4 regions of the Paenibacillus sp. FSL H8-0283 genome follow, and region 1 is predicted to be linked to each of the others. Evidence: riboswitches for the same ligand, from Rfam matches in the RefSeq annotation. Region 1 holds a riboswitch; each other region holds the start of a gene.

Region 1 (8,167 bases):
AGCTTACTGCTAATAATGCCCCGATAATTAATGTAGTCCACTTCTTCAAGTTGTTTTCCTCCCAAAATAGATATGATCTGTAGTCATTACCCAATTATTTCCGCTATTAATCATCAAATTTGGATACAATGTGTCGCACGAGACTTTTTCACAGAAATCGATCTTTGATCTCCGGTGTAGGCAACATACACGCTTCATCCTTGCCAAACCAGCGATAACGGTTGCGAGCAACCCAGTTATAGACTGCATTACGAATAAATTTCGGTATGATGATGAACACATATAACAACGGATAAGGAAACTTTAGACCCTTAGCCAATCGCAGTGCGGCGGTTGAACGTGTATAGTATTTTCCATTTTCAATCAGAACAAAGGTGTCCATACTGTCTGTCGACAAATTTCCCTTCGCCAGCAGTTCCTTGGCTACATCCGATTGAAGCGATGCAAAATGATATTTTCCTTCCGGGTCACGCTTGATAATCCATTTGGTTAAGCCCTGGCAGAAGTGACAGACACCATCCACCAGTACGATCGGATGTCCCTGATGCACATCTGTTTGATTTGCTGTCATATTGGCTGCCTCCTATTGTTGCGGTTAGAGTAACTTACCCAATCTGGGCCATCTTGTTCACTAATTCTAAATTTATTTCTAGAGGTAGTTCAAAAAGAATGAACACCGCTCTTTTTGAACACGCATTAATGGGAAATAAAAGAAAAAGAGCGCAGGCATTGTGCCCACGCTCGTATCTGTCCTACAATTACTCCGTAACTGCCTTTTCCATCCATTGGTCATCGATCATCTGTTGATGCAGGTCACTTGCCCACTGGTCCATACATTTGCAAATGAAATCTTTGCGACATACTGGACAAGGGGTTTTCTGCAGACGGCTGATATTGGTCATCTTCCATTCCGGGGAACGGGTGTAGAATACACGGCATTTTGTACCGTCTACCAAATTCATTTTGAATTCATACAATCCGTCTTCCTTGTTACCATAAGCTAATTCTAAATCTGCAATACGCGGTCTATAAGACATGGATATCACCTGTTTAATTCAAATTTGGTTCATGCAATGACACTACTCAGTACTAAGTTATATTAAAGAAAATTCAGATCAATGTCAACTCGCGCATGTCTACCCGCCAAACAGAATATCCAGAATCGTCCCTACCTGTCCCTGTTTTTTCCCTTTCAAGACATCCGGATCAAATACTTCAACATACCCGCAGGAAGCACAAGCCACGAACAAGTAGTGATTATGCTGTATATCAAACATCTTACTCAGGCCTGCTCCTGACATGGAAACTTCCTTAATGTTACAATCCGTGCCCCTGCATTTTGTGCACACAAATCGCCGCTCGATCATCTCTTCAATACTCATCTTCGTTCCCCCTTTATGGAATGTGTAGCATGAAGTGAGAGTGCAATTATGTAAAATAGTACGCGATCTGGCATCTAATCTCCTGCATCATGTCCTTATATGATAATCAACACAAAACCCTGCCGATTGCCAGCAGGGCTTTGTAGTCGAACATCAGGTATCTGGGATACCCTGCTCTATATGTTCCCTTTACTTACCAGGAGTCAAATCTTAAACTACGTTTAATACAACATCAATGTTGCCGCGTGTTGCTTTGGAATATGGACAGAAATCATGCGCCTTGCGGGCCAGTTCCTCTGCTTGACTGTGATCTACACCAGGCATGCTAACGTCCAGACGAACAGACAGCTGGAAACCGTCATCCGCAGGGTCTTTACCAATGGATACGTTACTTGTAACGACCACATCCTCCAATTTCACACCTGCTTTGCGTGCTACATTGGCAAGGGCACTTTCATAACATGCTCCATATCCAGCGGCAAAAAGTTGCTCAGGGTTAGTACCTTCACCACCGGAGCCACCAAGCTCTTTTGGCATTTTCAGATCATGCTTAAGCACGCCATCCGAAGAAGTCACCGAACCTGTACGTCCACCTTTAACTGTCGCTACTGCTGTATATAAAGCTTCCATTCAGAATCTCTCCCTTATCCATATAGTTTTTTACTGCCTTCCTTTCAATTTAAACTTCTGGCTCATTTTGAAACGCAATTTTGTATCTTTATCAGCTTTTACAACTTTATTATTTTCATGCATTTCAATGCCATGGCTGTATTTTCCCTAAGGTTGGGTAATATACGAAGGGGCATATTCAAGCTACAACCGAAATTTTGTGCTGATACATAAAAGTTGCACTAGACAAAAATAATTGAAGGAGTACAATGTAACAATAAACATAAAAATTTAGATATATCATGAGCGGTTTGTACCGCATCAATATCTCCAAATCAATAATTCAAAGTCAGGTGATTATCGTATGAGTAAAAAAAATCCGTTCAACGCTCCTTCAAGAGAATCATTGTCTACTGCGGGCATGACCCCTTCCCTTGGAGAAGCACATAGTTCCATGAAAGTTCCGCAGAATGCTGCATGGTGGAAGAAATTCCTCGCCTTTGTAGGCCCAGGATACCTCGTTGCCGTAGGTTACATGGACCCGGGGAACTGGGCAACAGATATCGCAGGCGGCTCGCAGTTCGGGTATACCTTGTTATCCGTTATCCTGTTATCGAACCTGATGGCCGTTGTCCTTCAGTCGCTGGCTGGCAAGCTCGGTATCGTCACTGGACGGGATCTGGCTCAAGCCTGTCGTGAACGATTCAGCATGCCTGTTGTTATGATGTTATGGATTCTGTGTGAGCTTGCCATTGCAGCTACCGATCTGGCTGAAGTCATTGGTTCTGCCATCGCATTAAAACTGTTATTTAACATCCCCATGTTATACGGCGTTATCATCACCGCAGTTGATGTACTCCTGATTCTTGTTCTGCAAAACAAAGGCTTCCGCGCTTTGGAAACTCTCGTCATTGTGCTGATGGCAACCATCGCCCTCTGCTTCGGGATTGATCTGTTTCTGGCAAAACCGGATATGGGCGGTGTTCTCCATGGTTTTGTACCAAATGTTGAGATTCTGCAAAACCCGGCCATGCTCTATATTGCCATTGGTATTATCGGAGCAACCGTGATGCCGCATAATCTGTACCTGCATTCTTCCATTGTGCAAACCCGTCAGATCGAACAGACACCACAGGGCAAAAAAGAAGCCATTCGGTACTCGACCATGGATTCTACGATTGCGCTGACACTGGCCCTGTTCATCAATGCAGCCATCCTGATTGTATCTGCTGCTGTATTCCACAGTGCTGGTATGACGCAGGTTGCTGAGATCGCTGATGCCTATCATCTGCTGACACCTCTATTAGGTACTACGGTTGCAAGTATTCTGTTCGGTGTGGCGCTGTTAGCATCAGGTCAGAACTCTACCCTTACAGGTACACTCGCTGGACAGATCGTTATGGAAGGTTTCCTGAACATTCGAATTCCGGCTTGGCTGCGCAGACTGGTCACACGTCTGATCGCCATCATCCCGGCGGTAATTGTGACAGCCATTGCAGGAGAACATGGCACAGAAGAACTGCTCATTTTGAGCCAGGTCGTGCTGTCGCTTCAATTGCCCTTTGCTGTAATTCCCCTGGTGATGTTCACAAGTGATAAAAAAAGCATGGGTGCATTCGCCAACAAATTGTGGCTCAAAATCATCTCATGGGTCATTGCCGCGATTATCGTTGTGCTGAATGTATATCTGATCATTCAGACGATCCGGTTGTTCTAATCTCATTTTAATTGGCTAAATACTAAAAAGGCTGATCAACTCCGGTATGCTATACCTAAGTTGATCAGCCTTTATTGTTGCAATCCATTAAACAACCATCTGCATCTAATCCTGATTTGGCATCAGTAACGGCAAGAGTTGATCCAATGAATCAACGGTCCAATCCGCACGTTTGTCATCCGATAGCTCTGGCTGGAATCTTCCGTAACCCTGCATAATTCGAATCGTACGCATGCCCAGCTTCCGAGCAGGTATAATGTCGTTATCGATCCGATCGCCGATCATCACGGCTTCCTCCGGTTCACAGCCGGCCTGTTTCAAGGCTACAGCGTACAACTCAGGGTCTGGCTTGGACACTCCTTCTTCAGCTGAACATGCCAGAACATCAACATACTTCCGCAAGCCGTAACTCTCCAGTCTCTCTTCCGTTCCAGGACTCTGATTGGCAATAATGCCAATGCGATAATGCCGTGACAACTGCTGAAGAACAAAATCTGCTGAAGGAAAAGGACGTTCAAGATCTTTTTGAAACTTCAGCTTGTCCTGAATCTGTTTTTGATGCCCCTCGTCTTCAACAAATGTGCGAATTGCCACTCTCATAGGCCATTGCTCATATTTTCGGTAACAGCTCGCGAACAGTTCGCGTACCGCCTCAATTGTCACCGGATACCCCAAAGCACAAGCTTCACGGACAAACTGTCCGATAATATCATCAACCGGCTCCCATTCATCCACCAGCGTATCTCCAACATCAAAAAACAACCATTTCAATCCACCTACATCCGGCACGCCAATTCCTCCTTGTAAGCATAAAAAAGAAGACTCACCATCCTGCATGAGTCTCCTCAAACTTCCGTTTATCGATACATTCAATTATAACAGGCACCTTACACCTGAGCAATCACAAGCTATGGCATTAACCATTGAGGAGAAAGCCAACTTCCCCATTGAGCGAATATACAATCCGGTCTGCGCCCATGCCCCGATAGATGCCCTTAGGATGACTCTGCTCCGTAATGACGCACAGGGATTTCGATGTCCATGAACGGCAGATCTGTAAATAACGACAGGTCAGATTCAGGCTGTTCTCGAAAATAAACACGTTGCCTACGCTGCCCTGCGGCAAAAACCATTTTTGAGCTGCAGCCGTATTCATGCGAATGACATGTTCTACTCCGATTCTACGGAGTCTTCGCTCTTCCCCTGCACTGTTGGTTAGAACGGCAAACGGCATTTTTTTGTACATCAGCAATTTGATAAATTTACGTCCTGCTTCATTTGGAGCAGTCACTAAGATCATCTCAGTATCCATCATTCGTTCCTCCCTTGGCGTGAAAAGACAACAAAAAAGAAGCGTGGGGGACCAAGGCCTCCCGAACGCTTCTTAAATAACCCATGGCGAAAACACCATGAACCAGCGTACGGCTTGTTGCCTCTCCCTTTAACGCTTACGAGGTTAGCTGACGGATTCGGGCGCGAGAGTCGCCCTATTTCCGGCTGTCACCGGAAAATTCACCCCATGAATGCCCACTGTCCTGGACAGCGCATTCCGTTGGTTCCCCCGTTTCCCATTCATTAATGAATGGAAACTCAGCGATTAAAACATCGTTCGTATATCTTAAGGTAAGATCGAGCGATATTATCGTTTGTTTCGTTTTTCAAGTACAATTTAGTTTAAATTGAAATTACGTTATGAATCATACACCCGTGCCATGTCGGTGTAAAGTCCGCCCAGATCACCAAATCGGCAGATTTTTGCCAATTCCTATCCATAATAACGCTTACAACAAAGTTATACTCTATCTATCTCTTCAAGGCTATCTAATTCTCACTCTGGCGTAAATCACTTCGCAATTCATTCACGTATTCTGCACAACTTGCCTGTTTTGATTCTTTTAACACCATATTAGTTTTGCAATATTTAATTGCAACCAATATAATAGAAGATATAAGAGTAAATAAATGGAGGCGATTTAGATGACAGTCTACGATTACAAAGTGAATACCCTTCGCGGTCAAGAAGTTGAAATGTCCGACTACCGTGACAAAGTGCTCCTGATTGTGAATACGGCAAGCTCATGCGGCCTTACCCCTCAATTCAAAGGTCTGCAAGAATTGCAAGACAAGTTTCAAGATGCTCCATTTGAAGTGCTTGGTTTCCCAAGTAACCAGTTTGCACAGGAAAAAGGATCTTCCGACGATATTGCCGAGTTCTGTCAGATGAATTATGGCGTGAGTTTCCCCATGTTTGAGAAAATTGATGTGAACGGCTCAAGCGCTCACCCTCTTTTCCAACACCTTAGCACAGAGGCTCCTGGCCTGCTCGGCTCCAAAGCAATCAAATGGAATTTCACCAAATTCCTCGTGGATCAGAACGGACAGGTCATTAAACGTTATGCTCCCAAAACAACACCGGACAAGATTGAAGAAGATATCAAGAACTTACTTCAAAAATAATACACAGGCCACCCGTAGCCGGAAGGTAGAGCAGCATTGCCCCGGTAATGGGTGGCCTTTTTTCCTCAACTTTGATGTCATACTGTTCGAAAAAGACAAAAAAAAGAAGCTTCCCATTAATGGAAAGCTTCTTTTTAATCGTTCATATGATGCGGTCGAGAGGACTCGAACCTCCACGGGCATACGCCCACTACCCCCTCAAGATAGCGTGTCTGCCATTCCACCACGACCGCATGTCGTAAATAATCGGCAACAGAATTGATTATACCGGGTTCAGAACTAAAAGTAAAGTATTTTTTAATACTTCTTTTTCAGCTAGGCATTTTCATCAAAAATCGCATAATCTCGTCATCTTTACCCATGAACTGCATATGATTAGATTTGATCCCCTCTTTTTCGGTAAGAGCCGATCTTTTTGATTCATTTATATATAGTCCTCCATGAACTTCACCACATAAATAACACAATAAGTTATATAAAATAACACAAATATTAAATTCCAGATTTAATCCATTAATTTTCACGGATACTATTGACAAAAAGCGGACATTTATGGGATGATAACTATCATATAATTCGGATTTTTAAACATAAAGCAAACAAAAAGGAATATAAATGTCACTTTAAGTGACATTTAACGAACACAGGAGGCGAATGATTGTGAACCGTGGGAATAAGCTGCTCGATTATGTCAAACTGCTTGATTCCTCTATTCAGGTTGGAGGGTTCACCCATTCCTTCGGCATGGATATCCATATCAGGGAGGGTACCATTCGTAATGCTGAAGATCTCGAATCATTCATGCGTTGTCAGTTGCATCCGAGCATCGTTCGTCTTGAAGGTATGGCCATCAAAGGTATCTATACTGCAGCAGATCACAAGGATACATGGCGGATAGCTCTTATCGACAAGCTTGTCCATGTTCAGCGAACCCCTGGAGATCTCAGAGAACAAGCTGCCGCCATGGGTAAACGATTGATCAGACTTGCACGAGCTCTGCACCCCTGGATTGAATTCAGCCAGCTCGAACAGATCTTTGCCAAATACGATTCGGTTGGCTGCCTCTCTACTGTTCATGCCTGGATTAACCACCACCTCGACATCCCGGTCGAAGAGGCGGTCCTTGGTTACCTGCATTCAGCCATGAATGCCTGCATAACCGAAGCCTCCAAAGTCATTCCCCTGAACAACGATACAACCAAGGATCTGATGGTCCGCCTGGCCACAGATCTGGAGAATGAATGGAAGACCGTCAGCGCCTCGGCTGCGGATGGACTGGCACAGCCAACCTCGATGTCCATGAAATCGTTTTTCCCCAGTTTCCATATGCTCGGAGCTGGACTTCATGCCTACAGGGCCTAATCCTCTTCCTCCTCATGCCTGCTCCCCTTCATTCAAAAAAACTAAAAAACACGCGGCAACCTCCTTGCCGACGTGTTTTTTGTCATTTTATTTGTTTTATTTACGTATTTACGCCATTTATAATCACAAAATACACTTTTTTCCGTCTTTTTTAATTGTTAGATGACGAATTTACGTATATAATAAAACATACAGCTCGCATTTCTATATATTCTACATGAAGAAAGAGCGGCTGAATACTACATTCTAACCAGGGGTGAACCCTTTTGAACAAGAAAAAACCAGTTACTCCGTTCGGATGGGCCATCAAACGACGGCTAACCGAACTTCAAGTGGACCAGAAGACCTTTTGTGAACAGCATGGCATCCCACCCTATCGTTTATCCAATCTCATTCACGGCACACGCAAAGCAACCCGATTCAGGCACCTGGTCGCTGATATTTTGGATATTCCAGATGAACTGAGATAAGATTTCTGCCAAAGGAGGGTCTCATCCATGAGACATGTTACATCCGATCTGGAGAGGCTATCGTTCCAGTCCATACGTCACCAGCTCATCATCGTTGATGACAATTGGATTATCCAAAGTTGTAACCGTGCCTGGCAACAGGGACTTGGTCAATGCTCACCAAACCCGGA
Region 2 (8,167 bases), 1.6 Mb from region 1:
CTGCGCTTAGATCCCAGTTATCCTTATATTGGTTGTTCGAAATGGGAATATTATCGGTATGACCGGATACAACCACTTCATATTCAGGGAACTCTTGCAGCATGCTTGAGATTGCTTTGGCCAGGGATCGTGATTCAGGCTTCACATCTGCTCGGCCTGAGGAGAACAGGGCGTTATCACTGATGGTGATCTTCAATTCAGACTGATTCAGCTTGGTGTTCAGCTGGTCCGAGAGCCCGTTCTTCGAGATATATTTGTCGAGCCGCTCTTTGAGTTTCTCCAGGTCTTCTTGTTCTTTCTTAGCCATCTGTGCATCTGTAATCTGAGCTGGTGTTTTCTTGGTGATTTCTGTAGGTTCCTGTTTGTTCTTACCCAAATCAGCACCTGGCGTATCCGGATTCATGGACGAATGGTCCAGAATCCCGGAACCTCCATTTAATGCACTGTTTAGTGCGGAAGCCATCTGCTCGAACTTAGCTGCATCGATTGAACTCATACCGAACAATACAATAAACAGAGCGAGCAACAAGGTCATCAAGTCGGAATAGGGAAGCAACCAGCTCTCGTCTATATGCTCTTCATGTGGTTCGTGCTTCTTAGCCTTTTTCACCTGGTGATCCCTCCTTCTCTTCCAGTTGTTTACGTTCGGAAGGTGTCAGGAATACGGATAACTTTTGGTTGATGGCGATGGTGGAGACACCGGATTGTATGGATAACAGTCCTTCAACCATCATCAGCTTGATCTCCATTTCTTGCTTGGACATCCGTTTCAGCTTGTTAGACATCGGGTGCCATAACACGTAACCACTAAATATACCAAGGAGTGTTGCGATAAATGCTGCCGCAATCGCATGGGAGAGTTTCTCCATGTCACTGAGATCGGCAAGTGCTGCGATGAGACCTACAACGGCCCCGAGAACCCCGAGCGTTGGTGCGTACATCCCCGCCTGAGCGAAGATCAAGGCACTGCCACGGTGGCGCTCCTCTGTAGCATGAATATCTTCCATGAGCACATCACTTACAAATTCCTGATCGTTGCCGTCTATAATCATACGCATACCGCCACGAAGGAACTGATCGTCAATCTCTTCTACTTTTGATTCCAGTGCAAGCAAACCTTCACGACGGGTAGTGGAAGCCCAATCCATAAATGTGCCGATCAGGGATACGCGATCAATTAGTACTTGATTTTTGAAAACAATCCCGAAAAGCTTAGGGATTTTTTTAACTTCAGACATCGGAAATGCGATAAAGATGGTTCCTGCTGTACCAACAAAGATAATAATGTAGGCTGCGGGATTGTTAACCAGGTTGATTAAGGGCGCACCCTTCAAGAACATACCAAATACAAGGGAGACCAGCCCCAAAATTAGTCCAATAATCGTTGAAATGTTCATCATACACCTCATCCATGAGATAAAATTGAATCCTTTCAAGCGGCTGTGTTCGGGCTTCCGGACGAATTTTTGGCCGCAATCCGTTCAATGTTAGGCATTCCTTACGGTTGCTAAAACAGTTAAAACGGTCATATATGTATTTATCGACCAGAAGGCCTTTTTTTTTAAGGGCTATTTTCAGGTATAATAAGATCAAATCCGCTCCTTAGGGGCCGAATAGGAGTGAAAAGCCAATGGGCGTAAAGCATGGACGGGATTATGAAGGAATTTTGACAGATCTGACAACGGCAATCGGACGCATACCGGATCGGTATGTTTTCTTTGAAATGGACGCGGAAGAGTGGGAGAGACTGGCTGCATCTGACCAACTTGAAGTGGATGAGGCGTTGGCGGAGGATCTGTTCTATGCGCTGGGCGAGGAGTCCGTTATTCCGGTTGGAAGTGGCGTGGTCATCCACGATAAGGAACAGCACCGCATTCATATTTTGATCGGGGAAGAAGAGTTAACATTTGTACCTTTAATTTAGTGTGTTTACTTGCATCTTTAGGGGTGTAAATGGAATTGGAATTCCCCTCAAAGCCTTATGGTTATTGGTTCTATGCCATGTAGTTGATTGGATTTTGAAGCTTGTCCGTGGTAAGATGTTAGTCGTGAAATGGGCCAACCGCATGGCGGTGAGCCTGGCCTTTGAGGTTGCTGTTGATCGCACCGAAGGTGTCGGTGGTTATACGGACGCATGTCTGTAATGTACCATCCTATGGGGAGGAAGATAACGCATGGTTTTTTCGCAAGAGGAAGTCGAAGCTCATCTGGGAAGGCTGGAAGGCTGGGAACTGGAAGAGGGACGGTGGATTGTACGTAAATTCGTGTTCTCCAACTACATGAAAGGGATTGCATTTGTGGATGAGGTCGCTGCGATCTCGGAAGCATTCAATCATCATCCTTTTATTACGATTGATTATACAACGGTTACGTTGCGTCTCACATCATGGGATGCGGGTGGTATCACATCTGTAGATATCAAGGAAGCAGGGCAATATAACGAAGCTTATGACAAAATGAGGTCGCAATAACGAGGTCGGTTATTATCACGCGGCCAGAAGTGAGTGAACCATACATGTCAGACTATAATCAGAAACAACCTCTTATTGCTGTCGTAGGCAGTCTCAATATGGATCTTGTGGTGAAGACAGACACGATTCCGGAAGAGGGAGAGACGGTGAGCGGTGAGGAGCTACATTATCTCGCTGGTGGCAAAGGGGCCAACCAGGCTGTTGCCGTTGCGCGTCTGGGTGGACAGACTACGATGATTGGTGCGGTGGGATCGGACGGTTTTGGCGAACGTCTGCTGCACAGTCTGACGGAAAGTGGTGCAGATGCCTCGCAGGTTCGCATATTGGAAGACACGGTTACAGGGACGGCTTCCATCTGGCTCTCTCGGGGAGACAACCGGATTATCGTTATTCCTGGTGCGAATGGGCAAGTGGTGCCTGAGATGCTGGAAGAGGCGGATACGGTAAAAAGCCTGACTGCAGCGGCAGCGGTGCTGCTACAGCTGGAGATCCCGCTGCCAGCGGTTACCCGCGCCGCCCAACTGGCGGCTGAAGGCAGCGCACTGGTGGTGCTCAACCCGGCTCCCGCGGTGCCGGGTCTGCCCCAGGAGCTCCTGCGGTGCGTCGACGTTGTCACGCCAAACCGCAGCGAGCTTGCCGTGCTTACCGGCCGGGATCATCTCCGGCCGGAAGACCTGGATGCGGCGGTCGCAGAGCTCGCCGCATCCCTCGGGGCCGCTGTCGTCACGACGCTCGGCCCCGAGGGGGCTGTCTACGCGGCGGCGCCTGGTGGCCGCGTACAAGCAGGGCGTGCCGGCGCGTGCCGTGCGCCCGGCTACGCCGTAAGCGCCGTCGATACGACCGGCGCTGGCGATTGCTTCAACGGCGCGCTGGCGGTAGCCCTCGCGCGCGGTGAGACTTTGGACGCGGCCGTAGGCTTCGCCATGGGTGCGGCCGCGTTATCCGTGACAAAGCTCGGCGCCCAGTCCGGGATGCCGTCCGCACGTGAAGTTGAGGCCTTTTTGGCTGAGCATGCCGCAGAGGCTTAATAATTGATATAACAAAGAGGCTCTTATTCTCCGAAAAGGGGATTAAGCGCCTCTTTGTTATGCGTGTGCAGAGATTATTTCTTCTCTGACAGCCACATGGCGATATTTGCAATCTCTTCGTCCTGCAGTTTGCCCTTGAAGGAAGGCATACCACCTTTACCTTTGACAATCGTAGAATAGATCTTCTCCAGATCATCCTGGCTGCCGATGTTGGCCAGAGCAGGTCCTACGCCACCTTGAAGCTGATCCCCGTGACAGGAGATACAATTGGCTTTGACCAGTGCTTCAGCTTGTCCGGCATCCAATGTTACTTCCGGCATGGTTGGCTTGGCTTCTTCAGCCACTTCTTCTTTCCCTGGAAGCGTAAACATTAAAACAATAGCTAAAGCGCATGCTGCAAAAAATACTCCGCTCATGATCCATTTGTGCATCCCTTATGTCCCCTCCAGAATGAAAGATCATCTAACCTGAAACTATCCATATCATTATAACGGAACCTGTACTGACATCATAGCATTTTGTGGGAATTTTTTGAACTAATCACATAACAAGGGGCAAATTTGGTTGTTTTGCAATGGATTCTAACCGCGAGGCCCTTCATAAACCATACAGTGAAAGGGCTTCAAGCCGCTGGGGGTCTGTCGTTCGTATGTATCCTGGGTGACAAATCCACTCTTCAGATAGACTTGAATGGCACGAGCATTCCAAGTGAGTACTTCCAGATCAATCTCATTCGTGGGATTTCGGCGAATAGCTTCCTGTACAATGGCAGTGACAAAAGCTGTCCCTTGACCCTGACCACACAGCTCTGGATGCATGCCAAGGCCAATCCGGGTTACCCCTTGAAGTGGGAAGTATTGAGCAAACCCACATATACGATCGTTCTGATCCAAGACGATCGCATATTGCTCCTGCCGCAGCTGTGCATCTCCGAATTCCACTTCCAGAGCTTTCATCTGCTCCCAGGGGAGCCAGCTGTAGATATTGTAAGGCGGATCATACTGCCAACTGCAGATAAGCTCCGCATGTTCTTCTCGCATGGGTACAACGTGAAACGTCACAGGGGTTTCCTTCATACACCTGCATGCTCCTTTCCTTGAAACAGAACTCTTTGTCCACTCTACAAAAGAGATGTTCATTTAGCAAGTCTTCCTTCCCAAGAAAAAAAATGAAACAAAAGTTCCGGTAATTTCGTTTATATTATAACGGGATGGGTAAAAACATCATAAGGGCACGGACGAACGAACGCAAAATGAACCTGTTGATGTCGCAGGATATGCCCCGAGTATAACTTGCAACATGAATAAGGATTGAAGCACAAAAAAACCGCCGGATACATTCCTGCGGAGAATGTACCGGGCGGTTCTGTTATGCTTCTTGCTTCGTTCCAGTATGTTTAATGGTTACAGCATCATGTTGCTCAGCTTGTCCCTAGTCAAGGGCCAGTGATTCATATGCGTCCGTGCTCATAATCCGTTTTGCGCCAACATAACGATTGGCCCAATAGTTTTCACTCAATGCACTGATCGTAACGCCTTTGGAAGAAGAGGAGTGTGCGAACTTTCCATCCCCTACAAAGATTCCTACATGGGATACGCCTTTACCTGTTGTATTAAAGAACACCAGATCGCCAGCTCTCATTTCCATGCGGGATACGGAATCGCCCATGTCGAATTGGGAACTGGATTGGCGTGCCAAATCAATACCCAACTTTTCGAATACATACCGTGTAAATCCGGAGCAGTCAAAGCCGTTGAGCGTTGTTCCTCCACTTTGATATGTAGTTCCCATTGCTGAATCAATTACTTTGTCCATCTTAGAATCTGCGAATGCGCTACCTGCACCAAGCGATAATGCGAATGTGATGCTAAGTACAGCTGCGGTTAATTTCTTCTTGAACAAGAGATATTCCCCTTCCAACGCCTGCGAGGTTAGCTTAAGGATTCGGTTGAAGGTCCCCTATGATCCCTCTGTAGCAAGATCAATTCACCCATAACTGGTTCCCCCGCTTCCCAGGTGCCAGGAATTTGGCTATGCTAGTTATGCACCTGCGAAATCAAGAAATGATGATTTAATTTTAAGTAGTTACAAATATGAATGTAAATATTACAAAGTTGTTACTAAAAACTCACTGCGATTATTGTAACAGAGGAGTACGGCTTTGGCAACGTTTAGCAACAAATTTAGCAAAAAAAACCCCGACCTTTGACGGGGAAAGGTTGAGGTTTGCCTATTTATAAGTACATATTAGGCCATGAGTTTAACATTTGATGGTAACAATTTTTAAACTATCTGCTCTCACCTTTGGATATTTTGGACTGCCATAAACGGAAATGGCTGCATATTTTCCACAGACTTAATAGACACCTGGCAAGTGGATACGTCTGTTGTAGTATAAGCCCGGTAAGTCCCGTTAATAACCATGAGGCTGTAGTGAATGCCCCAAAGACGAGCAGGTGTACTCCGCCCAGCAGGAGTGCAATGCCGATTACGGCGATGAGATGACGCAGTGCAATCCAGAGGGCTTTGAGGGTGCCGTGAGCCCCGCCTTCTCCTTCTGGTGCCGAAACACCGAACTGCATGTAGAGTATGACATGGTGGATGATCCAACCATATACAATCCAGGCAGCAACATAAGGTATACCAGGCAAAAGTAATTGAAGCGAATGAAATCCGTCCATGAGAATTGAGTAAAGCTTCGGTATGAGCCAGTAGGCGGGCAGAAGTATCAATAATGTACGTATGGTGTGGAGCAGTAGCATCGGTTTCCACAGATTTTTGATTCCGCGGACAAAGGGGATGCGCTCTTCTGTAGAATTAAAGTGCTGAAGTGAGTAGAGCAGTCCTGCCTGAATGAGGGGGCTGATCAACATGCGAACCAGCAGCATGCCCCCGAGAATCCATAGATAACGATGAACCTCCGGATGGGTAGACAGGTTAAGTTGACTTTCCATTTTGAACAAAAGTGTACTCAGCTCACCGGCATCAGCATCTGGATAGCGAAGGAGCAGTGGGATGACGGCCGATTGTACCATTCGATAGAAGAAATATCCCCAAATGAGTTGATAGAGAAATAAGAGTGCGGCAATGAACATATGCTGACGGACGAGAAACCAGCCTTCACGTATTTTCGCTTTCACCGTTTCCACCTCACCATGACAGACCTCCGAATATGGCTTCTATTAGTTTGGTTACACTCATGCTCCAGCGGGACTTCGTCTGCTCATCCAGTCCGGATTTCAGGAAATTGTTCATATGGCGGTTCTCCAGCACGATCGAGTACAGGGGATCGGTCATGGCCCAGGATACGGGGGATGTGTGAGTTAATTTATACGTGATGCGATCTTCTTTGCCATTCCATTGCTTGGTGAGGATATGCCCGTCTTCAAAAGCAATGCGAACAGGAACGGCGCTGTAATCACTACCTTTTTTTGCGATCGTCACGGATGACTCGTACAATGTTTGACCGTCTTTCTGTACGGGCGTAACACGAATCTTCTCTACAGCAAAGTCAGCCATCCCGTTACTATAGACGTATTGATCAAAATAATCAGACCAGGAAGTGCGGGTCACTTGTTCCACAATTTTCTGAAAATCAGCCGAAGTGGGATGTTTGAAGCGGTACTTCTTCACATAGGTAGAGAGGATGCGTTCCATCTTTTTGGCACCGACTTGATGTTCGATACCAAGCAATACAAGTTTGCCACGTGTATAGACATTGGCTGCATACTCATTCTGTGAATCAAACTTCCAGGATTCTTGTGTTAAGGATGAAGGAGACGTAATCAGTCCCGATTGTACTGGCAGATTCGGAATCAATCCGTATTCCTGCTCCATCAGTTTGTCTTCTGCATAAGAGGTGAATCCCTCATCCAGCCAGGCTTCCTCGAATTCGTTGCTGGCAACCATGCCGTAGAAGTACTGGTGTCCGATCTCATGGACTACGGTACGTTCCAGGTCATAACCCGGAGTAGTATCATCGGCTCCAAAGGCCGTAACTAGCGTAGGGTATTCCATACCTCCAGCGCCGTTCCCCGCTTTGGGTGGAACTACGATGGATAAGGTAGCGTAAGGATATGGGCCAAACCATTTGCTATAATTGGCTAGAGCGGCCTTCGCGGCGTAGAAGTAACGTTCTTTCAGATCCTGATGAGCAGGGTCCAGATATAACTTGATTCGTACACCAGGCACATTGGGTGCAGAGAAGGGTTCCTCGGCGTAGACAAAATCCGGTGAAGCTGCCCATGCGAAGTCATGCACATCATCGGCGTAAAATTGATAGACCTTTTCTCCATTCTTCACCACGGCTTGCTGCGTCGGAAATCCAGTAGCAGCTACTTTGTATGTTTCAGGCACCCGAATACGCACACTATATATACCGAAGTCAGCGTAAAACTCTGAATTGCCATGGTACTGGTGCAGATTCCAGCCTTCCGTTGTTCGTCCACGTCTGCCCACAGGTTCATAGGCACTTAATTTGGGAAACCATTGACCTGCCATGACAAAATGATCAGCAGTTCCCATCCGGGCAAAAATCTTCGGCAGATTCACTTCAAATCGGGTGTGGAGCGTGATGCTTTCCCCGCCTTTGACGGGTTTGGGCAAGCGTACTTTAATGAGGGTGGTGTCCTTGATATTTCCGTCATCTGGTTGCACATACTGCATCCG
Region 3 (8,167 bases), 2.3 Mb from region 1:
TGCACCCGTCATGATGCGAGCAGTTGTACCTGAAACAATGGTGTGATCCGAGGTGTAGCCGCAAGGAATTTCATCAATGACTCGAAACCAAACCTGATGATCACTCGATGCATTTATGGTATCTGTACTTATAATCGCGAATCCATCCATACCCGATCTCCGGAAAAATGGATACGGATGGGGTGCCTGAATCGTCTCTGCAAGTGTGCGGCCATGAGCAGATTCAAGATGAACTTTCTCTATGGAGCCTACAGTAACTCTTGCAGCTATTTTGGCTTGGGCATCCGGTACCTGTACAGCTGTACGATTGAATTTGGCAGTTGTCATATCATGTGAATGTGAGTTCATTTTCAAAAGTATTCTTACCTCCTAAAGACTATCATCCTTTAAGAAAGTGTAGCCCGAATACTGTAAGATAACAAGTACATCACTTATTGATCCTGTGACAAATCTTATTTCTTACAGGTGTAACATTCCTTGACCTATGTTCAACATGAAAGGCATCTTGTCTGCCCATAATATAAGTGACAAAGGGAGGCGATGATCATGAGTAATCGATGTGAATTATGCGAAAGAGAACCTGTGAACACGACCGTTCATCATCTGACACCCAAAGAAATGGGCGGAACATTTCTGCCAACGGCCAACCTGTGCATCCCCTGTCACAAACAGATTCATTCGCTATACACCAATCGCGATATTGTAACCCTTGGTCTCACGGATCTGCAATCCTTGAGACAGGATGAACGAATGATTCCATTTATCCGCTGGATTCGCAAACAGCCTGCTACAACGATTCCCCGCGTACGCAAGTCCAATCATGTTCGCAAATCGTAAACCAAAAAGAACAGTTCCAAGGTAATTGCGCGGATAGTGATAAATCCGTCATACCTTTTCCTGTTCTTTTTGGATTGTACTATATGTTGGGCAGCCAAACTTATAATTGAATCATTATCTACGCCTCTTAATTCGGCCGCCGCCCACTCTGGTTTTTGGTTTTTTGTAGGATTTCTTAGGTGAATCAAACAACCCACCACTGCTCTTGTTGCGATCAATGGTTCCCTTGCTCTGATCCTTGTTGCGGTTGAATAATCCTCCGCCAGATCCCACGCTTGAATCTTTATCGCTTCCGCGCCTTGTAATCGTACCTTTCCGATCAACAGTAATAGGTGGAGCAAGCTTCTTGTCATTACTTGTTGGTGCACGATAAGATCCTGCACTCGGTTTATACGTATCTTTATTGGTATATCCTCGATAGTTGCCATAACCTCGCCCACCAAAAGAATCGAACAGATTACCAATTAATGTAGCGGTGAGGTAACCTTGTAAAAAAGATGAATCGTAGTTCTGCCGAACATATTCCTTGGAGTCCACCTCAACCAATGTATCCTCCGGCTTGTTCGGGTCTTGTTGCAGGTGATAATACTCGTCCTGATACACGAGGAACATACGCTCTGTATTCTCTGCCGAGATTTGATCCGGTTGCCGCTGGTCAGACAATTCCTGTGCCACTTCCGGAACGGTACGGTCCGAAGCCCGGTACACATAGGACGTTGAGTTACCACTGCCGTTAACCGATTCAAGCGGATATGTGTCCTGAACAGAAGGCGCTGCTCCGCACGCGGACAACAGAGACATGACAAGGCTGAGGACCAGCATTAATTTTAATCCATGTGCCAAGCGTTTTTTCATTGGAACCTCTCCTAGCTCGAACGAATCACTTTGATATCCGCAGGAAGAATGGACTCACCCTCATACAGTGTAAATCTTCTGTCTTGCCACTCCACACGAAGAAGCATATTATCATCCGACTGATACTGCCATACCAATTGTTCTCCAGCCTGGCCATATGGAGTTCTACCTGCCGTTGATACCATGCCTCCATACTCTTCCTCCAGATGATATGCGCGTCCATCCAGATCCAGCAATGTAGGCACCTCATCAGGTGCATCAAGCCTGCCATCAATTGGTGTATATAGGGCGTAACGTGTGAGTTCCCGTTCTTCGATATGCAAATATCGAAATGCGGTACCATCCTGCAGTGTGAGCACAACTGCATTTCGAGCACGATTTTGCACCCGACCAACGACTTCATAGGTGACCAGAGAAACCTCACAGATATCACCAGGTGCAAGCTGAAGCATCGTTTTCTCTGCCTGCGGTGGTTCAGGTTTCGTTAGTATTCCTTTAATTCGTTTCCATACACTCATGAGAATTACTCCTGTTCCTTATCTTATAAACAAGCTGCAATAATCAGTGCGCCCACGATATGTAAAGCGCCAGAGAACAACCCGTACCCTGTCTTCCCTTGCTGAATTCCCGTATCCAGATCCAGATTGGCCCATTTGCGAATCATAAAGTGTACAACACTCTCCAGAATCAACAAAATGATAAAGGATACAACGGAGACCAGCAGTGCTTCTCCCAGGTGACCGGCCGTAGAAATGGACGTAGCGAGTACGTATCCTTGTGCAAATAATTTCATAACCATACGTGTAGTAACGGCCATATTGCCGGCCTTAACTTCAGCAAAATCCTTATATTTCGTGAACAGTGAATCAACATACATCAGGACAAACAGCAAAACCGAACCAGATCCGGTCCAGACCAGCATCGCCAAAATGTTCAAATCCATTTACACAGCCCCCACATATCAACATGAACCGCATTTAAAAGCGAAGGAGAAATACTCTTCTCCTCCGCTGGTTAACCTTGCTGACAACCAAGGTATTAGTTCTTATTATCGTACTGTTTCATCAATGCTGCGAGTTCATCTTCAACAGCCTGATCTTTACCCAACTTCTCGAACTCTTCATCCAAAGATTTTCCTTTGGAAGACATTTCGTTACTTGCTTCGGCCTGTGCTTCCATCTGCATCATTTTCTCTTCCATACGCTTCATACCAGCACTTGCAGTATCAGAGCCAAACCCATTCAACGCTTTGTTGATTTCCGTTTGGGCTTTTGCTGCATTGTAACGGGCTACCAGTGTTTCACGTTTGTTCTTCATTTGAGTCAACTGCTTACGCATCTCGTCGAGCTTGCCACGCAGGTTATCTGCAGAAGCCTTGTTTTGGTCATAGCTGGTTTTGTACTCAGCCATCTTCTCTTCAGCAGCCTTTTTCTCTTCCAGGGCACGTCGAGCCAAATCCAGATTCTGAGCACGTGCCGCCGTATGCGCCTGCTCTTCACGTTTCTTCACAAGAGCTTCCTGCTCTTCGAATAACTGCTTGAATTTCTTCTCAATGGCGATCTGTTGAGCTACTGCTTTCTCCGCATCTTCCAGATCCTCTTGCATGTCACGGATATATTGGTCCGTCATCTTGATTGGATCTTCCGCCTTGTCAATAATGGCGTTGATGTTAGACATAGTTAGATCACGCAAACGTTTGAAAATGGACATTATGTTATTCCTCCTAGTCGATATTACATCGTATATAAACATACATACGTAACAATCTACAACTCGTTTCAATTTTAGCAAATAAAATCAAAACATTCGATGGCTCTTATGTCAGGAAGATCGTTTATCTTTGTTCAGATGATCCTCCATCAACCTCTCTGCAGTCTGCACGATTTCGTCGATCTGCATCCGCATGATGGAATCAAAATGGATACCCATGATCACCGTAACGGTTACTTTCAGCTGCATGGCAGCCTTTCGGGCAAGCCGCTCACACAGCTCTTGTTCTTTATGCCCAGGAATATGTACTGTCGTCCCGCTTACGCGCTCATGATCCACATAGAACGTGGCTACGGCGCCAATATGCGCCTTTCCTCCGGTAACGAGAAAAACCTTATCTTCTCCTGCTTCAATCACCTGTAAACGTATGGATTTCAAATCAAATGTACTCATCCCCATCCACCTATCCTTTTCTATATGTTATATATGGAGGAATTATGGCTGTCATGAGCTAAATCGGCAATGAAACTTCTCACACTGCGCATATTTTATGGAACCCCCGGGCATACCAAGGAGAACGTCATTTTGGAAAAGGAGGCCGTTATTATGCGCGTACGCCTCATTATGCTGATGGTTATCGTTATTTTTCTCGGGGGATCTCATGCTCCAGTTTCATCGCAGGATGTTTCAAGCCCGCCAAGTGAATCCGTATCAGGTTCGGATTCTGCGGAAGAAGAACAACTGACATTGGGACAATTACGTCAAAAATATGCCGATACGTTCAAAACCAATGGTCCTTCAACCAAGAAGGTTGCACTGACTTTTGATGATGTACCTGATCCACGATTTACTCCACAAGTACTGGATGTATTGAAGAAATACAATGTCAGAGCTACATTCTTCATCGTGGGTAGTCGTGCTGAGAAACATCCGGATCTAGTGAAACGCATTGTTAAAGAAGGGCATATGGTTGGTAATCACAGCTACAATCATCCTGAATTCAGTAAGCTGTCGATGAATGCCTTTCGCAAACAAATTTTACATACCGGGGATATTATTCAACGTTTGGCGGGTTATACGCCCAAGATGATTCGGCCACCTTATGGAGACATTAATGAAGAACAGCTGAGATGGGCTGCCAAACAACACTATAGCATTGTGAACTGGAACGTAGACTCCCTGGACTGGAAAGGCCTTTCAAAGGAACAGGTGAAAGATAACATCCTGTCTGCCGTGAAACCTGGCTCCATCGTTCTGCAACATGCTGGAGGCGGTGTAGGGTCAAACCTGAACGGCACGATTGAGGCTTTGCCTGAAATTATTGAGGAACTACGTAATCGGGGATATGAACTGGTCACCTTGGACGAAATGTTGGGATTGCCAAAGGCCAAAGATTAGGACGACCGTGATAACAAATAATGAGAATATTAAAAGGGTGCTGTTCAATCGCGAATTAGCGACTGGCAGACACCCTGTTTGAATTCATTTTAAATGTTATTTTCTCTCTACTTCAGAATGTACAGCTCGATATCCTGAAAACCAAATGAACTTACAGTCTGTTTGCTACCCGGGATAAAGATATCAATCCGGTGACCCTTGATTGCACCGCCCACATCCCGCGCTGTGGCTACAAAAGCCTGTTTTGGCAATCCTGGATGGCTGTGACCAGTTACCAGTACTTTGGTTCCAAGTGGAATTACACTTGGATCCACTGCAATCGTACCCAGTTCAAGGTCATTTCCGAAATAATCGACTGCACCCCAGCCTCCATTTTCAGACGGATCTGCAGAGTATGCCGTTGCTTTTACGTTCACAGCTTTGCTGTAATCGAATGTCTTACCCCAGGCTTGAACAACTTTGTTATCTGCGTTGACGTCCAAGCTTGCTGTAGTAACAGTCTTCGCTTGGGTCTTTCTCTCCGTTGCCGCAGCGGCTGCTACATTGTTTGCCTTACCGGGAATCGTAATTTTCAAACCACCATAAATGTTGTAAGCCGAAATGTCGTTGTTTGCTTTAATTAACGTGTTGAGTGCTACTCCATATTGTTTTGATAAGGTGTAGAAGGTATCCCCTTCTTTGGCCACATGAACTGAATCGGCGTGAGCCGGAACGGCTTGAATGAGCATTGCTGTTGTCATTAATGCTACTGCTGTTTTGGCTATACGTTTCTTGTTAATCATGGTCTTCCTCCCTCATTGTGCCTGCGAAGTTAGTTGTCGGATTCGGATGAGGAGCCCACCCTATAGGTTCTTCGTTACATTTGAAACGTTATGTACCCAATTCACCCCAAGCAGTGTGCTGTAGATCTTCCCCCTGCACAATCTGCATCGTTACATCCCCCGCACTCCCTATCCGGAAGTTTCGGCAGAGTTCAATATATCACAATTTTGTAACCTGAACTTGTAGTAATTCTTACCAAATGGTTTTTAGCATGTAAGCATTTGTAAGAATACTGGTTAATTCAGAAAGTTTGGTTGACCCGATTCCTTTATATTTGGTAACAGAATAGTTACTTTTCCGAATCCATACGTCATTATTATCCATAAAAAATAGCGTTACCGACTCGAAGTCAGTAACGCTATTTGATCACATCGTTTAGAGTACTTTCGCAAGAAAATCACGTGTACGTGAATTTTTGGGTGCTCCAAACACCTCATCAGGTGTTCCCTCTTCCACAATAACCCCGCCATCCATGAACAAGATGCGGTCTCCCACTTCACGTGCGAAACCCATCTCATGGGTTACGATGACCATCGTCATTCCGCCTTCTGCAAGACGTTTCATGACATCCAGCACTTCGCCGACCATCTCAGGGTCCAGTGCCGACGTAGGCTCGTCAAACAGCATCACATGCGGCTGCATGGCCAATGCTCTAGCAATGGCGATCCGCTGTTTCTGTCCACCAGACAGCTGATTCGGGAATGTATCTTTTTTATCGTACAAGCCCACGGTGTTAAGCAGATCAGAGGCAATTTTCTCCGCTTCCTGAGTGGATTGTTTCTTCACTTTAATCGGAGCAATCGTGATGTTTTGCTGTACCGTTTTGTGTGGGAACAGGTTGAAGTGCTGGAACACCATGCCCATTTTCTCACGAGTTGCGTTAATGTTATGCTTGGGGTCCGTGATTGACACGCCTTCAAAATCAATCTCTCCTGAGGTAGGCTGTTCCAGCAGATTCAGACAACGTAAGAAAGTACTTTTACCTGAACCGGAAGGACCGATGACCACGACAACCTCACCTTTGCCAATCGTCACGTTAATGCCCTTAAGCACATCGTTATTTCCATAAGATTTGTGTAATTGTCTAACGTCTATCACTTGCACTCAACTTCCTTTCCAGTCGTCCCAGCAGCTTGGACAAAATGAACGTCATTACAAAGTAGATGGCTGCTGCAATCAAAAATGGACTCAACCCTTGGTACGTAATGTTCTTGACTACACTTGCCTGATACATAATATCCACCATACCGATAACGGAGATAATGGAGGATTCTTTGATGATAGTTATGAATTCATTACCGATCGCTGGTAATACAGCTTTGAAGGCTTGTGGCAATATGATATAACGCATCGCGGCGCCTCTTCCCATACCTAATGAACGCGCTGCCTCCAACTGACCACGATCCACACCTTGGATACCTGCACGGAAAATCTCCGCCAGATAGGCACCACTATTGATTGAAAGTGTAATGATACCTGCCTGAAGTGCAGTGAAGTTAATGCCAAAGCTCAGAGAAAAACCATAGTAAATAATCATCAATTGTACCAGCATCGGTGTGCCACGGATCACTTCAACGTATGCCGTACCGATCCAGCGCAAGATTGCAGCGTCATGCAAACGGAACAAACAGATGATCAATCCAATAATTACCCCGAAGATAACCCCAAGTGCAGACAACAGAAGTGTGTATCCTACACCTGTAGCATAGAAACTTTTGTACTCCCAGAATACTTGGAAAATATTTTGTGATTTGTTCGCTTTATCCGCCATCAAGAGGCTGGCGTCCGTCACCATCTGATTGATTTTATCTTCGCTTTTCAGTCGCTCTAGTGTTCCATTTACTGCAGCTAGCAGCTCGGTATTACCTTTACGAATCCCGATTGCCGCTTCTGCTTGCTCTTCGTCCGGAACAGCAGCAGCAAGTCCAATGATATCGTCCAGATAACCTACAGCAACGGTATCTTCAACGATTGCCGCGTCAATGCGTTTTGTTTGCAGTTGAAGCACGATATCCGAGATTTTATCCAGCGCAGTAAGCTTCGCTCCTGGAATACTCTGTCCGATCGTTTCCTGAATGGAGCCTTTCTGAACGCCAATCTTCGCATTTTCAAGTTCTGCCATGGTTGGATATTTGTCTTTATCCACATTGCGAACCATAATCACTTGTTTTGATTTATAATAGGTGTCGGAAAAATCGATACTTTTCTTCCGCTCATCCGTCGGCGTCATACCTGAAATCACCAGATCAACACGCCCGCTCTGCAATGAAGGCAGAAGACCGTCGAAGCCCATATCCTCAATCACAAGCTCAGCGCCAAGATCTTTGGCAATCTCTTTGGCGATCTCAATATCGAAGCCGACGATTTCATCTTTGCCATTAATCACTTTATGGAATTCATATGGTGCAAAATCGGCACTTGTACCGAGCACCAGTTTTTTACTGCTTGAATTATCTGTAGTTCCACTTGCAAGTGCCACAGGAACGGCAGTCGTCAGCAGAATAACAAAGGTCAACAGCATCATGGTGTAACGACTTATTAATTT
Region 4 (8,167 bases), 680 kb from region 1:
CCGAGGTGGGAAATGGATCTGTTCTCGTTGCCAAAGCGAATTCGCAATAAGGGCAGAGAGGATGTTCAGTTCGAAACGTTTGACTGGACTGAATATCAGGATAGTCCTGTTGTCCAAAAATATATTCAAACATATCGTGATTATCTTTGGTGGACCAAACTGCGTATTCAGAAGCCCTATGATCTGATCCATGCCCACCACCCAATTACAGGACTTGCGATGAAAACAGTTTTCCCGGATACACCCCTCATTCAGACGATTCACTCCAGTTATGAACGAGAATTAATCCTTAATGGACGCATTGAAACGGATGGACCGGAGCATCGATTCCTGCTTGCGATATATGGTGAGCTGGAACACCAGGCAGAGCGCCTTTTGACGGTGTCGGATTCGTTCCGCCGTTATCTGGCTCCCTACGTGAAGGAACCTGATGTCATCGGTGTGATTCCCAATGGATTTGATGAGAAGCGCTTTAAGCCGATCCCTCATGATAATGCGATACCACAGCTGGTCACGGTATGTCGACTTGTTCCGGCAAAAGGGTTGGATATTCTTTTCAAAGCTTGTGCGGAACTGAAGGGTCGAGGTCATGATTATGTGTTACATATTATTGGAGATGGACCGATTCGTCCTGACCTGGAAGAATTGGCGCAGCGACTGGGGATCTATAATGAGACCATTTTCTATGGTTACACACTGCACCCTGAGGAATTCATGCCATTCTTTGATATTTTTGTACTTCCTTCACGGGCAGAAGCATTTGGTTCCGTCTTTGCTGAAGCGGCTCTGAGTTGTCTTGCCCTTGTGGGTACGGATGTAGGTGGTATACCGGAACAGATCGAGAACGGTAGCAATGGGTTGCTTGTACCGGCAGAAGATCCTTCTGCATTGGCTGAAGCGCTTGAAAAGGTGATGCTGGACCCGGCTTATCGTTATGAACTTGCCCGTTCAGCGTGTGAAAAAGCCAAGACACATTACTCGCTCGGCAGATCAGTCAATGAGCTGAAAAAGATATATCTACAGTTTCCTAGCCAAGCCTAAAACGTAGAGCAAAAAGTGCGAGCCGCTGTGATAAACAGCGGCCTTTTGTCATGTTTAAGGAAAGAGTACCCGCGGTGAATTGTGGTTAGAAGGCAAACGGATGCTCATATTCATGAAATACATGGACCGTGAGATTTATATATTGTTGCGTTTACGAAAGGTGCCCCATCGGTTCAGTACCAATTTGGCAGCCCAGATTAATGCCATAGTTCCAAAGATGGGGTAAAGGATGGACAGCAGGGAACTGAATCCAAACTGGCTGAGTGAGTAACACAATAGCATAATGGTTAATGTAATGAAACGGGGGTGGACACGTATATGTTGTCTCAGTTGCAAGGTCATTCCATAGATATCGGCTACAAAGGTAGTGAATATTTCCATGAAAATAAGGGATACATATACAGATTGCACTGCCCATCCAAGTTGAAAGGCAATGCTGCCCATCGGGATTTCGAATTGGATGATGCCGGGCATCTGAGCTGACATGGCAAAATGAGCTGCCATCAGCATGAAACCAACGCCAATTCCACCCAATACTCCACCCCACTTCAGCACATTCCGACTACGAATCTGGTTACCTACAGGCACAAGAACAGCTTGAGCCAACACCAGATTGAATGAAGTATACAATAGTGGAGACAGCCACACTTGAATAGGGTTTGAGTCTGTCGTCAGTGTGATGAATCGGGAAGCACCTGGATGATGGATCGTACTGGTGATCATGAGCAGAGATAACAGGAGCATCATGGGCACAACGATGCTATTCATTTGTAGGATGGCTTGAATGCCCCGACCGAGAAGCAGATATGTCCCTACAAGTGTGACGATCAGACCTGTCTGATAATGCAAACCCAGATGCTCGACAAAAACGGAGCCTGCTCCGGCAAGCATGACACTGTTCACGCCAATGAGAATGAGAAGGGTCACCCAGGTGATCCATTTGCCCGCCTTATGGCCGAATAAATGTTTGTTCAGATCCTCATAAGAGCGGGACCCGGTATCGTGAGCGATCAGCATCATTTTGGTACCTAACCAGACAAAGAGCATGGTGGATAAGCCTATGGTGATGGTGGCCCATTTGCCATACTGGGTAAAAAACTGCAAAATTTCCTGCCCTGTAGCGAAGCCGGCTCCAACAACCGTTCCAATGTATGTAAATGCGATCTGCAGCACCCGAAATGCCTGTTTCATGTGTTTCCCCTCTCAGGCCCCTGTATAGTTTGGACATGCGGGTACCATGGTACAAGGTATGCTTGACCCACGAAAGTCATGACAATCGATAATGAGCTTTGGCTTGAAATGCGTCCCAAGGACAGCGTCAAGGCAATTTCGCTTGAACTTATAGATAGATATATGATACTTTTACCTCATAGGATAGGCTTGGGAGGTCAAATCATGGAATTATTGAAACAACGAATTTTACAAGAAGGTGTGGTTATCTCGGATCAAGTATTAAAGCTGGATGGTCTGTTGAACCACCAGATTGATCCTGCATTAACGATGGAGATGGGACGTGAGTTCGCTGCCCGTTTTCGTGAAAGTGGAGTAACTCGGGTAATCACGGTAGAATCCTCAGGGATTCCGGTTGCGTTTGCCGCAGCCTATGAACTGGGGGTGCCACTTGTATTCGCCCGTCGCAAAAAAACACTTCTGGCTGATCCTGATGCTTACTGTGAACGTGTACCGTCCTTTACCAAAGGAATTGTAACTGACATTATGGTATCTCGCGAGTTCATTCATGAGAATGACCGCATTTTGTTCATTGATGATATTATTGCCAATGGAGATGCCGCTCGTGGCGTCATCAAAATTATCGAGCGTTCCGGTGCGGAACTCGTCGGATTCGGCGTTGTGGTCGAGAAAAGTTTCCAGGCAGGGGCACGCACGATTCGTGAACAGGGTATTCCGGTGGAAGCCTTGGTACGCATTCGTTCCCTGAACGATGGAACAGTACAATTTGACGATAACGAAATGTGACATTTTAAAGGAATAGGGCCTATTTTTTGAACTATGCCTTTGCATGACCGCCGATTTCATTTATAATGGGGTTATGTTAGGGAGAGGAGGCAACACCATGGGGAACCAACCGGCAACAGAACAATTTTTTAATGATAAGCTGGCGGAATCGAAAGTTCATTTTGAACGTGCCCTGGATTGTAAACATACGGAATTCGATGACCTTTATCCCTATATGATTGAACATCCTCAATTTTTCTGGTACAAACGCTATGTTGCCTGGTCAGAATTACTGACGATTGTAGGCTTGTGCGAAGAGTTGTCCTTCTCTTGGAAAGAACAATTTACACCGCATCAAGTGGAGTACCTTGAAGAACGTGTGATGTCCGCCAAAGTGCTTGATTTTTGGTTCGAGAAGAACGACAGCAAAGAGCACGCGCAGCGGTAACTTTCAGTCGGGACATAATTTCGAATGACATGACAGTCCAATACAGTCACGTGAGACCTAAATGACTTTTCATTTAGGTCTCTTTTTGTAAATAAATTTGAAATATAGGAGCCATGAAGATGATTAGTGATACAGAATTGGACGCCCTGCGTCTGTCAGGTGAGAAAGTTAGAGTCGTACGGGACGAGCTGGAATCGAACGACGTGAAGGGGATTGTGGTTGCCTGGGATGGCGAGCAGGTACTTATCCGTCGTCAGAATCGACGTGTCGTTAAGCTGGACCGAGGTTACAGCTATCAGCTGTTCAGCGAGCCGCGCCAGAGTCCACTTAGTGAGTAACAGCTTATAATTATGGCAGTGGCCATGAGCGTTAAATGTTTGGAATTACCATGATTTCTTGGCATAATTGGCTCACTCGGGAGAGAAGATAGGTACAGTGAGGAAGATCTGTAACTATAGCCGAGAGGGTGTGCTACAAGCCATGACATTGATGAATGATAAAGTTCATGCCTACAAGGATCAGATTGGAGCATTAAGCGATGTACTGCCAGGTGTGGTGAAGTCGTATCATGAGTTTACCGGAGAATGTTTCCAACCTGGTGTGATTGATGCGAAGACAAAACAGCTAATTGCGCTTGGCATTGGATTATTCGCCAACAATGAGGTATGTACCTTCTACCATGTAGAAGAAGCCCGTGCTAAGGGCGCAACAGATCAGGAGATTATGGAGACCGTAGCCGTGGCTGGAGCTGTTGGTGGAGGACATGCCCTGTCTCAGGGTGCGATGCGAGTGCAGAAGGCGCTGCATTAGTAAGCAATGCAACATACATTTTTAAGTGCAAAAAAGGCATCCGGTTAATAACCGATGCCTTTTTGTATGTGAATCACATTTTACCTAACATTTTATCATACATAAACTGTCCAGTTACCCGACGTGCTGTTACATAACGATCATTGAAGTATGGATTCGATAACTTCGTGATGCTTACACCTTTACTGCTGGAGGCATGAGCGAATTGTCCGCCGCCGATATATACACCTGTATGTGAAATGCCTTTGCCTGTTGTATTAAAGAACACCAGATCACCTGTCCGAACATTGCTCTTGGATACGGGAGTACCTGCTTTGGCTTGCTGCTGCGAAGTACGTGGTAATTCAATGCTGTATTTGTTGAAAAGATATCTCATAAAACCAGAACAGTCGAAGCCGGCTACAGTAGTGCCACCCCATTTGTAAGGAATACCTGTCATGTTGTTCACTACGGAGTTGATACTGCTTGCCTCTGTGCTTGTTGCCCCGGATGTAAATAATACAGCTGCTCCAAAAATGGAGATAATCAGTTTTTTCAAAATCAATGTTCTCCCTTCGATGCCTACGGAGTTAGCTAAGGGTTCGGTAGAAGGTTCCCTATATTTCCTATGTATAAGAATAATTCACCCAAATTGGTTCCCCCGTTTTCAAACATGAAACTCGGCAATGAATAATTAAGTTTTTGTAACTATTTGAAACTATATTGCATAAATGCGTAATTGTCAAACCCATTTAAAACCCTTCGTAATACCTCAATGTTAGCGGAATTAAGGTTTTTATATGAAAGAAGGGATCAAGTTTGGGTATCATTCATGACAAAAACGTCATTATTGGTTCGTTTAAGACGAATTTGGATAAATAAATAGGTTTGTCATGAGTTAAAAGAACTATCCCGTTATGTAGAATTAGAGAGATTATATTCATTAAGTTGCATATATTGACAAAAATCGATTTTTTGCATATTATCTGATTATCCAATCCACATATTGGATTAAAATTGATTTTATTATGCGATAAATACAAATAAAGGAGGTTTGGGGCGTATATCATACGTAAAGTAGAAGTGGAAGATTTATAAAAACGAACATAGGAGAGTGTTACATTTGAAAGCGAAGAAAATAATTACTTTTGTCCTGGCATGTACGATGGTGTTCTCAGTAGTTGGAATGGCAGTTCTCCCTGTAGGGACGGTATCTGCTGCAGATGCGTCGGGTACTACAGCGAGTATTTCTGATATTTTGAAGAACCAGCTGCCGGATGGAGGTTGGAGAAAAGATTATAAACAGACAAGTGGAGAGTGGGCAAAGTCCACGATAGACAACAAGGCTACATACTCAGAAATTAGAAGATTGGCGAAGGAATTTAAAAAGACGAATGATCCGCGTTACTCCACAGCTGCAATCAAAGGAATTAACTTTTTGATCAACATGCAGTATTCAAACGGCGGGTGGCCACAAGTTTACCAAAGCTCCGGATACCACAAGCACATCACTTACAATGATGATGCCATGATTAATGTAATGATCATGCTGGATGAAGTAGCAGCACGAAAAGGTGATTTCTCATTTATCGACAGCACACTTGCTAACCGCAGTAAAAATTCAGTTGCCAAAGGTGTGGAGGCGATTCTGAATACACAGGTCGTTTCAGGTGGTAAGCTGACAGCATGGGGACAACAACATGATTCCAGCTCTCTTAAACCAGCGAGCGCAAGAATCTACGAAGTGCCATCACTGACAGCTGGAGAGAGTGTAACGATTGTTAAATTTCTGAAAACCAGACCTGCTAACGCTAAAATTACCGCATCCATTAAAGGAGCGGAGGCTTGGTTTAACAAAGTGAAAATTACGGGTTACAAGTATGAAAGAGCTAATGGAGATAGTAAAATTATCGCTGATTCCAAAGCTGCACCAATTTGGGCACGCTTCTATGAGATCGGAACGGATAAACCAATCTTTATTGGTCGTGACGGGGTAGTTAAATACAAATTAAGTGATATTGATAAAGAAAGAAGAGGCGGTTATGCATGGTATGGCAACTGGCCTTCCAAGCTGTAATTTGTAGTATGCTTCCGTTTTAATGAACCAAACTATTAACAGCAGTTAAAGGTAAAGCCCGAATCGACATGGACGTCTGATTCGGGCTTTATTGTTATTACTTTCAGTGTTGACATGATAGATTACGCATGATATATTATTTCTTGTCGCCGATATTGATGACGGAGATACAATATGCGGTCGTGGCGGAATTGGCAGACGCGCACGGTTCAGGTCCGTGTGGGCTAACCCCCGTGGAGGTTCGAGTCCTCTCGACCGCATCTAATAAAAAGACTCCTTAAGCTAACGCTTAAGGAGTCTTTTTTTGCATTTTTTGATATAACACTAACTTTAGTGATGAGTATTCAAGAGGTTAGTGCTTAGCTGCACGTACAGCAAATGTCTTCCATCAGCCATACGGAACGTTTATTGTGCTGCGGTAACATTAACGCTGTCAATATTCGGTCCTTCCGATCCGGTGGTAACTACTTTCAATGTATTGGTCCCCGTGTTCATGGGAACCTGTATTGTTTTTTCAACCCAAGTGGACCAGCTTCCCGTAGCCGGAAAGGGCTCGTTGCTAATGACTTTGGTTCCGTTCACAAAAATGTCGAGGTTCCGAGTGCCGCTTTCCAGCGCATAACGAAACTTTACGTTTTTGGTACCTGTTGTCGTGTTATTAATGCCGTTCCATTGAATGGCCGAACCAGTCATCGCATTGAAGTTAACATACCCGGACCCAGTGTAACCGGTGTAGATTGTTTCAATGGTAGCTTCCGTAAGTGACGTTCCGGTCTCGGCTTCATACGTAGTGCCACTGCCTGTATTCCCGCCGCTATTTCCGCCAGTAACGTTGGCAACAAACGTTGTTACGCTCTGAGGCGGGAGCTGTGCCGTGAAGGCTCCATTGGATACGTTAAGCGAGGTTCCGCTTGCCAGATTTCGACTGCTGTCCGTAATCCATGAGGACACAGTAGAGGCATTACCATTTTGCAGAACGAATTTTTGGCTTGTGGCTGAAGTTCCACGGTTAATTGCCACGACGACGACTTTGTTATCACCTTTATAGGCTGAGACAAATGTGTTTGTATCCGGATTTTTCGTTGCATCGACTCGCAGGTAGCCTGGACGCACGAATTTAGAGAAATGAGCCATATTATACCCGCGTTTGCTTATGGTACCGTCCTCTTTCATCGGACCATACTGTCTGCGGATGTACCACCACACGTAGGCCTGGAAATCACCTTCTACCATGGCATTGTGCATGTGATAGGAAACGTCTAATGCTTCAGGCCAGCGGTCTGCTGAGTTGTTGTCACTGTTTGGAACATACACTTCAGTCATCCACAGTTCTTTACCGGCTCCTTTTTGCTTAAAGAGAGGGTAGGCAAAATTTGAAATCTGGGTTCCATACGTATGTGCTCCCAGAATGTCCATGTTGGCAAGTGCCTGCGGATCATTCAGGATTGGGTCGGATATGTTCTTTAAGTACTGGAAGGATTCAGGCGCCATGACTTTGGTACCTTGGATGGACCCGGCATTTTCTTTCATGAATCGAAGGATCTCTTGTGGAGTCCACCAAGTCCAGTCATGAGCATAATCCGGTTCGTTTTGTACAGAAATGGCATACAGATCTACGCCGTTATTTTTCATGTAGGTTACAAAGTCGTTCAGATGTTGCGCATATGCGGTATATTTGTCGTATTTCAGACGTTTGGCATTTGTGTCCCCATTGCGGTTGAACGTTTCAACCATGCTGCTTGGAGGATTCCATGGGGATGCAAATACAATAGCACCCTTTTCGATAGCTCGTTTGGCTGTGGCAACTTCACGATACCAGTTATTGGAATCTGGATCAACGTAGATCCTTAGAATGG

Evidence for each region. Region 1 has a riboswitch for cyclic di-AMP ahead of MHI52_RS07415 (hypothetical protein). Riboswitches for the same ligand answer to the same signal wherever they lie in the genome.
Region 2: linked by a shared signal. The riboswitch ahead of MHI52_RS00530 (C40 family peptidase) and the one ahead of MHI52_RS07415 (hypothetical protein) in region 1 are both predicted to bind cyclic di-AMP.
Region 3: linked by a shared signal. The riboswitch ahead of MHI52_RS17715 (3D domain-containing protein) and the one ahead of MHI52_RS07415 (hypothetical protein) in region 1 are both predicted to bind cyclic di-AMP.
Region 4: linked by a shared signal. The riboswitch ahead of MHI52_RS10750 (C40 family peptidase) and the one ahead of MHI52_RS07415 (hypothetical protein) in region 1 are both predicted to bind cyclic di-AMP.

Annotation. Positions count from the first base shown of each region.
Region 1 covers NZ_CP150295.1:1,662,751-1,670,917, reverse strand. The annotation lists gene MHI52_RS07450 (DUF6612 family protein) at 1-49, opposite strand, end outside; gene MHI52_RS07445 (thiol-disulfide oxidoreductase DCC family protein) at 149-571, opposite strand; gene MHI52_RS07440 (hypothetical protein) at 759-1,037, opposite strand; gene MHI52_RS07435 (zinc ribbon domain-containing protein) at 1,137-1,382, opposite strand; gene MHI52_RS07430 (organic hydroperoxide resistance protein) at 1,593-2,012, opposite strand; gene MHI52_RS07425 (Nramp family divalent metal transporter) at 2,413-3,708, shown strand; gene MHI52_RS07420 (HAD family hydrolase) at 3,814-4,497, opposite strand; gene MHI52_RS07415 (hypothetical protein) at 4,625-5,023, opposite strand; cyclic di-AMP (ydaO/yuaA leader) riboswitch at 5,139-5,314, opposite strand; gene MHI52_RS07410 (glutathione peroxidase) at 5,686-6,165, shown strand; tRNA gene MHI52_RS07405 (tRNA-Leu) at 6,316-6,398, opposite strand; gene MHI52_RS07400 (urease accessory protein UreF) at 6,826-7,527, shown strand; gene MHI52_RS07395 (hypothetical protein) at 7,794-7,997, shown strand; gene MHI52_RS07390 (hypothetical protein) at 8,025-8,167, shown strand, end outside.
Region 2 covers NZ_CP150295.1:104,519-112,685, forward strand. The annotation lists gene motB (flagellar motor protein MotB) at 1-610, opposite strand, end outside; gene motA (flagellar motor stator protein MotA) at 597-1,397, opposite strand; gene MHI52_RS00500 (hypothetical protein) at 1,631-1,924, shown strand; gene MHI52_RS00505 (hypothetical protein) at 1,989-2,144, shown strand; gene MHI52_RS00510 (4a-hydroxytetrahydrobiopterin dehydratase) at 2,175-2,471, shown strand; gene rbsK (ribokinase) at 2,516-3,499, shown strand; gene MHI52_RS00520 (cytochrome c) at 3,574-3,930, opposite strand; gene MHI52_RS00525 (GNAT family N-acetyltransferase) at 4,081-4,575, opposite strand; gene MHI52_RS00530 (C40 family peptidase) at 4,931-5,401, opposite strand; cyclic di-AMP (ydaO/yuaA leader) riboswitch at 5,405-5,542, opposite strand; gene MHI52_RS00535 (hypothetical protein) at 5,788-6,639, opposite strand; gene MHI52_RS00540 (M1 family metallopeptidase) at 6,650-8,167, opposite strand, start outside.
Region 3 covers NZ_CP150295.1:3,958,281-3,966,447, forward strand. The annotation lists gene glp (gephyrin-like molybdotransferase Glp) at 1-348, opposite strand, end outside; gene MHI52_RS17680 (HNH endonuclease) at 547-837, shown strand; gene MHI52_RS17685 (DUF4247 domain-containing protein) at 952-1,692, opposite strand; gene MHI52_RS17690 (DUF4178 domain-containing protein) at 1,704-2,210, opposite strand; gene MHI52_RS17695 (DUF350 domain-containing protein) at 2,234-2,635, opposite strand; gene MHI52_RS17700 (PspA/IM30 family protein) at 2,731-3,402, opposite strand; gene MHI52_RS17705 (hypothetical protein) at 3,514-3,855, opposite strand; gene MHI52_RS17710 (polysaccharide deacetylase family protein) at 4,009-4,800, shown strand; gene MHI52_RS17715 (3D domain-containing protein) at 4,908-5,582, opposite strand; cyclic di-AMP (ydaO/yuaA leader) riboswitch at 5,585-5,779, opposite strand; gene MHI52_RS17720 (amino acid ABC transporter ATP-binding protein) at 5,998-6,720, opposite strand; gene MHI52_RS17725 (ABC transporter permease subunit) at 6,707-8,167, opposite strand, start outside.
Region 4 covers NZ_CP150295.1:2,346,440-2,354,606, forward strand. The annotation lists gene MHI52_RS10720 (glycosyltransferase family 4 protein) at 1-1,041, shown strand, start outside; gene MHI52_RS10725 (membrane protein) at 1,177-2,232, opposite strand; gene MHI52_RS10730 (xanthine phosphoribosyltransferase) at 2,437-3,018, shown strand; gene MHI52_RS10735 (hypothetical protein) at 3,116-3,445, shown strand; gene MHI52_RS10740 (hypothetical protein) at 3,565-3,783, shown strand; gene MHI52_RS10745 (carboxymuconolactone decarboxylase family protein) at 3,926-4,255, shown strand; gene MHI52_RS10750 (C40 family peptidase) at 4,329-4,793, opposite strand; cyclic di-AMP (ydaO/yuaA leader) riboswitch at 4,799-4,930, opposite strand; gene pelA (pectate lyase) at 5,349-6,311, shown strand; tRNA gene MHI52_RS10760 (tRNA-Leu) at 6,488-6,571, shown strand; gene MHI52_RS10765 (carbohydrate-binding protein) at 6,717-8,167, opposite strand, start outside.